Regions from separate parts of the Paraclostridium sp. AKS73 genome, predicted to be linked through region 3. Evidence: riboswitches for the same ligand, from Rfam matches in the RefSeq annotation. Region 3 holds a riboswitch; each other region holds the start of a gene.

Region 1 (2,278 bases), on a different contig from region 3:
TAGCTCCTCTTGATGGTGTCTGATCTGCATCTTTTGTAGTTATTGAAGCCTTGTTAAAAATTCCTGGCAAAGAATTGTTATTACCTTTTTCAACTTTATCCCATCCACGAGTATAATAAGCTGCCCCTATTACAATTTTATCTTTTTCAGCGCCTTTATCTACTAGGTAATCAACAGTCTCATCTATTGATAAATTATTCCCCTTTATGGGGTCACTTTCGTTTGGATAAAGCGCTGTTTGATGACCGCTATATTCATCCCATGCTCCCCTCATGTCATAGGTCATTATATTTGCAAAATCTACAATGTTGAAAAGTTTTTCTGCATCTATGCCTAAATCGACTTTGCTCTTAGGCGCAGGTATTGCTACAGATAGTTCATAATCCTTACTTAGTTTGCTACTTTGTTTATCAAGTTCTGTTCTGAATTCTTGTAAAAGTTTTATATAATTTTCTTTATCTGCTTTAGTTGCATTAGGTGTACCTTCATCGTTTTTGTTGTCTACCAAATCAGGTTGCCTAACATCACATGGATATTCCCAGTCAATATCTACAAAATCCATGTTTGTGTAATCAATAAATTTCAGTACATTTTTAACTAAATTTGCTCTTTTATCTGGATTTGCAGCTACTTCAGAAAAATCACCTGATTTTGACCATCCTCCAAGAGACACTCCTATTTTTAAATTTGGATTTTTTGCTTTTAATTCTTGAAATGCACTTAATACACCAGCATTAGCAGCTCCCCATTGAACACCATCTTGACCTACAGGTGCTCCAACAGCAGCATCTTTATCTGTAAATTTTAAGTTTCCATTTGAATCAAAATCTAAGAAAGCAAAATTCAAATGAGTTAATTTATCTGCTGGTATATCCTTTGGATAAAAGTTTTCCTGTCCTCCCCAAATTGACCAGTCTCCATAATACATAACATTTCTTTTTTGATTATGGTTAACTGTGTTTTTAGAATGATTCGCAGTTTGTTCTTGCGCACTTACAATTATGCTATCACTTGAATATAACCCTTGTGTTATAAGCATAGACATCATTATAGCTACTAGCACTTTACTTCTGCGTTTCCTTAATCTTTTTAAATTTTTCATTCTTTCCCTCCAATTGGGCTATACTAGGTTAATCTTGATATAAAAACTAGACGCTTATAATCTCACACTCTTATGCATCTTATTAACCTTTGTTTTTTACTTAACAAAAAAACCACTCCTAAAGAGTAGTTTAATGGTATAGTTAATAAGACATATAATAATGCCGTATAAAAACAAAAAGTATGTATACTCTTTGGCAACTGGCTGGCATAATATGTATAAACATACCTTAGCCCCTATAGCTTTGCGTCATTAGATTTCCCTAATTTTGCCTATTAAGTTTTTTAACAGACAATATTCACTATTTAGTGAATATTATCTGTTTAATTCACTGTAATTATAGCAGACATTTTTATGATGTACAACATAATTTTTATTATTTGTTATTCATATTTTTTCTTTTTTTAAGAATAAATATGGCTAGGCCTAAAATTAAAACTATTCCTAAAATAGATATTATCACTATATTTTGTACATTTGGAATTTTTGCTTTTACATGTATATTTTCTAAGTTTGATAAGTTTAAATTCCAGTTATATTTATATATTCCATCTTTTTTTGAGTTTGAATTAGCATTTGATTCTACTAATTCTATAGGTGTATTTAAATTGAAATTCAAATCAAATCCTGATCCAAATAAATTTAACATTCCCATTTCTTCTTTACTCATGTTTTTGTTTATATAGTCTTTTAATTTTATATTTATATCGTATGTGTTAGATAAAAAGCTATCTTCTTTTTTTACACTTACTAAATCTCCAAACTTTTTGATTCCCTTACTATTGTTTTGTTTTAAGTTAGCAATATTTCCTAAGTTTTCAGTTATTTTATATCCTGTTTTGCCTGATTCTGTTATTTTCTCAACATTATCGTAATTTGATTTTAAGTCTTGCTCATTTATACCCTCCATTAGATAATCACTGCTTAAAATTTGTGCTGTAACACTTGCATTTCCTTTTTTATCTATATTAAGTGTTATATCTGAATTTACGCATCCAGTTAGCATAAATATAGATACAATCATACATATAGAAATAAATATTTTTTTCATATGATTTCCTCCAAATATTAATTTATATAAATATATTAACATATTGTGTAAAAAATATTTATTTCTACATATAAAGTTTATTATTTTGTCTTGAAGTTTAAATTTAGATGAATAATTATATGCCT
Region 2 (2,278 bases), on a different contig from region 3:
ACCATATATGTAGCTGCTTCTATTCTATCTGGTATAACTGTATGTTCAGCACCTTTAAGTGACTTAACTCCCTTGATTCTTATTGTATTAGTTCCTGCCCCTTTTACGTCAGCTCCCATTTCATTTAAGAAGTTTGCTAAATCAACTATTTCTGGTTCTTCTGCAGCATTTTCTACTATCGTTGTTCCTTCTGCTAAAGCAGCAGCCATCATTATGTTTTCTGTAGCTCCTACTGATGGGAAGTCTAAGTATAACTTGCTTCCTACTAATTTTTCTGCATTAGCTTCAACAAATCCATGATCTATTATTACATTAGCTCCTAATGCCTTAAATCCTTTTAGATGTAAATCTATAGGTCTAGTTCCTATTGCGCATCCTCCTGGCATAGATATCTTTGTATGATTAAATCTAGCAAGTAATGGTCCCATTACTAAGAATGATGCTCTCATTTTTCTTACAAGCTCATATGGAGCTTCACAAGTCTTTATATTACTTGCATCTACTGTTAATGTACAGTCTTTATATTCAACTTCTGCCCCTAAATGTCTTAATAAGTCAGATATTACATGTACGTCTTTTAAATTAGGAACCCCTTTTAATACTGATTTCCCATCAGCTAATAAAGTTGCTGCTATTATTGGTAATACTGCATTTTTTGCCCCATCTATTTTAACACTTCCTACAAGTGGATTACTCTTCTTAACTAAAATTTTTGCCATTTCACTTTTCTCCTCACACTAATAATCTAATTTTATTATAGGTGTAGCTATGTAAATCATAGTTTTTTCTTCATTTTCGCTATACCTAATTCCTATATTTAAATTTACCTTATTTCCCAAATATTCAAGGTAATCAGTTTTAATCAATTTACTAAAAGCTGTTACCGACATAAAATTTTCTTCTTCAACCCTATCTATTTCTTTAGCATTCATATTATATAATATTTTTTTCAAAATATCATCATATTTGTGTAGTTGTAACTTTTTTTTATACTCTCCAGCCATACATGTATAAATATCGACTTTTTTGCAATACAAATTTAGAGTATTTTCTACAACCGTATAAATATCCACTATATCTTTATATACTTTATTTTCTAATATGTCAACTATAATATATGACTCATTTTTACCTTTATTAGCGACAATGATAGATATATTTCTATCTTTTTCATCTATCTGTGCATATACCTGTGTTTGAGTATCCTTTTTACTTTCAATCCATTTCAAATTCGATTCTTCAAGCCCTAGATTTGAAATTATTTCCATGCAAATATTTTTCATTTCTTCTTTTTTTAAAGATTTATCTAAATACGCATTAGCTTTCATATTATAAAATTTAAAATTGCTATCTATGCTTTCAAAAGTATTTACTAGTTGCTTATATCCATTGCTCTTTATTTCATTTTTTGATTCTCCATAGCAAACAACTATCCCTAATAAAAATATAAATATCAAACTTGTACTTACTAATATTTTTTCATAGTATTTCCTCCCCATATTTCCAGTTTTATACTATAAAGTATTAACAAAAAAATGGTCGGTTATACTATTATCGATTCCAAAAAATATTTTAATATATTATTATAATTTTTTCTATATACATTCAATTATATATAATTTTACACAATAAAAAAGCTATACTTAATATTTTAAGTGTAGCTGGTTGCATCAATAACTCCATATATCCAAGATGCCCACATATAGGATATAGTTCTTCGCTTCTCAATTCATTATGAAATATATTTAATTGCGCATTAGAGGCTAAATTTGGCGCTTTTAAGCTTTCGTATGAGTTTCATTTGGATTTACCCTATCTTATACTCTCAAAAGCTTCAAATCACTATTTTTAAGATTTAGTTAATTACTCAGTATCTTAAATTAGTATTGTATATAAAATTATACATAAAGTTTAAAAAGGTGATTCTCAATATAAAATCGAGATATCACCTTTGATTTTTATTATTCAACAGTAACTGATTTGGCTAAGTTTCTTGGTTTATCTACATCGCAACCTCTTTCAACTGCAACATAGTAAGATAATAATTGAAGTGGTAAAACTGTTAATATACTTGATAAAACATCCTCAACATTAGGTATATATACCACTTCATCAGCAGATTTTTCAACTTCTTTATTTTTCTCTTGAGCTACAGCAATTACATATGCTCCTCTTGCTCTAACCTCTTCCATGTTAGAAACCATTTTTTCAAATAACTCTCCTTGAGAAGCTATAGCAACTACAGGAGTTCCTTTTTCTATTAATGCTATAGTTCCAT
Region 3 (2,278 bases):
GAATTATATAGAAAGATGAAAAAGATAAGTTTTTAGTAGAACAATTACATGGTGATATGTCTCAAGACAAAAGAATATTTACAATTAAAGATTTAAAAAACGGAAAATATAATGTATTAGTAAGTACAGATGTAGCTAGCAGAGGTATTCATATTGATGATATATCTTTAGTAATAAATTATGATGTTCCTAGGGACAAAGAAAATTATATACATCGAATAGGTAGAACTGGGAGACATGATCGATATGGGAAATCAGTGACTATAGTAAGCGATAAGGATAAGAAATATATAGATGAAATAAAAGAATATATAGGGTATGATATCGATGCTTTAGAAGATATAACAAGTGATAAAATAAAAAGTGGTAAATATGAGTTTGAACAAAAATCATCTAGAATTCTCAAAAACAGAAGGAAAACAAATAGTAAGGAAAAAATTCATAGTGAAGTAACAAGAATATATTTAAATGCGGGTAAAAAGAAAAAAATAAGAATTATAGATATAGTAGGGACATTTAGCAATATAAAAGGAATAAATAATGAAGATATAGGAGTAATTGAAGTTCATGATCTGTATTCATATGTTGACGTATTAAATTATAAAGGTGAGAAATTTTTGAAAGACTATAATCAAATAAACATAAAGAAAAAATTAGTAAAAGTAAGAAGAGATAATAAGATATAATATTGCAAAAAATGTCAAAATACGCTATAATCATGTAGATTAATCAACAAAATAGAAGCGAAGAAGTATATTCTATACGTGGGCACCTTGGATATACGGAGTTAGTGGTGCAACCGGCTATATTTATTAAACATAAATATAGCCTTTTTTATTTGGGTCATGAAAATTGAAAAAATAGAAACGAAGAAGTATATCCTGTATGTGGGCACCTTGGATATACGGAGTTAGTGGTGCAACCGGCTATATTTATTAAATATAAATATAGCCTTTTTTATTTGAATTATGAAAATTGAAGAAAAATAGAGGCGAAGAAGTATACCCTGTATGTGGGCACCTGGGGTATGCGGAGTTAGTGGTGCAACCGGCTATATTTATTGAATATAAATATAGCCTTTTTATAAAAAATTAAGATGAGGTGATTTTGTGAGAACAAAAAAAAGGTATAGAATGTTTAGTATGATTGTGATATTAAATCTAATACTAAACATTATATCTCCAGGGATGGCGGTGTTTGCTGAAAATAATAATGTTAAGTTGACATTAACAAGCAACAAGACAAAATTGGAATCAGGGGAACAAGTTGAGTTTAATTTAAATTACGAGGCGTTAAATGGGCCAGGGAGTATAAAAGCAGGAGACACAATAACATTTAAATTGCCGGATGTATTTGAAAATATTCAACCTAAATATCCTCCAGAACATTTTAAAAATGTAACTGTAGATGGAACAATTGTCACAGCTGTGTTTAGTGAAGGCGCAAATGATGCAATAGGTGGATACATGAGTGTAAAGGCTACAGCTAAAAATGTTGAAACTAACACAACACAAAGAGTTGAAGTTAACTTAGATGGTACAGTTCAATATATTGATGTGGAAATAGTTCCTCCAGATGAAAAAGTACCAGTAGATCCACCAACTGTAACAGATAGACAAATTTATAAAACTGTTGATAATCCAGATGGATATGATGGTTATGAAAATGGAACATTAATAAACAATATAAATAATCCTGTTATAGGTAAAAAAGTAAAATATAGTATATATGTTAATGAAAAGTATGCAACTATGTATAATTCATATATAAAGGATACTATTCCTAACGGAATGGAGTTAGTTAAAGATTCTGTAAAAATTTATGAAATACAATATGGACAACAAGAGAAAGATGTAACAGAAGATTTTCAAGGAAAGATAAATACGCAAAACAATTCAATTAATGTAAATTTTGGAACTACTTATAACAAATATAGAGTAAGTTATAGCGTTATAATAAGACAAAATATGCAACGTTATGATAATGTTGCATATTTAATTAAACATGATGAAACATTATCATCAAAAGCAATAGTAAAACCTAAAGACGATGGTAAGATGTTAACTAAATACAGTAGAACTAGTGAGACAGCAAAAGATGAGAATGGAAATACTATAAATATAGTAAATCTTAATGACAATAAGGTTAAATATACACTTGATATAAATCCTAATAATCAAAGTGTAACAAATGCAATTATTGAAGATAACATTCCAGATGGAATGAAATTAGTAGATGGAAGTATTATGGTAGGTACATATGATATATCTGATAACTT

What was found. Region 3 has a riboswitch for cyclic di-GMP ahead of LEQ07_RS15825 (SpaA isopeptide-forming pilin-related protein). Riboswitches for the same ligand answer to the same signal wherever they lie in the genome.
Region 1: another riboswitch for cyclic di-GMP. It lies ahead of LEQ07_RS17280 (glycosyl hydrolase family 18 protein); the one in region 3 lies ahead of LEQ07_RS15825 (SpaA isopeptide-forming pilin-related protein).
Region 2: another riboswitch for cyclic di-GMP. It lies ahead of LEQ07_RS18010 (YwmB family TATA-box binding protein); the one in region 3 lies ahead of LEQ07_RS15825 (SpaA isopeptide-forming pilin-related protein).

What each region holds. Positions count from the first base shown of each region.
Region 1 is NZ_JAIXHU010000045.1:10,677-12,954, reverse strand. Features, by position in the region: gene LEQ07_RS17280 (glycosyl hydrolase family 18 protein) at 1-1,102, opposite strand, end outside; cyclic di-GMP riboswitch class I at 1,295-1,385, opposite strand; gene LEQ07_RS17275 (LPXTG cell wall anchor domain-containing protein) at 1,479-2,153, opposite strand.
Region 2 is NZ_JAIXHU010000050.1:11,501-13,778, reverse strand. Features, by position in the region: gene murA (UDP-N-acetylglucosamine 1-carboxyvinyltransferase) at 1-719, opposite strand, end outside; gene LEQ07_RS18010 (YwmB family TATA-box binding protein) at 738-1,499, opposite strand; cyclic di-GMP riboswitch class II at 1,651-1,734, opposite strand; gene glmS (glutamine--fructose-6-phosphate transaminase (isomerizing)) at 1,962-2,278, opposite strand, start outside.
Region 3 is NZ_JAIXHU010000036.1:23,558-25,835, forward strand. Features, by position in the region: partial or broken gene LEQ07_RS15815 (DEAD/DEAH box helicase) at 1-36, shown strand, start outside; gene LEQ07_RS15820 (helicase-related protein) at 57-686, shown strand; cyclic di-GMP riboswitch class II at 731-814, shown strand; cyclic di-GMP riboswitch class II at 854-937, shown strand; cyclic di-GMP riboswitch class II at 979-1,062, shown strand; gene LEQ07_RS15825 (SpaA isopeptide-forming pilin-related protein) at 1,110-2,278, shown strand, end outside.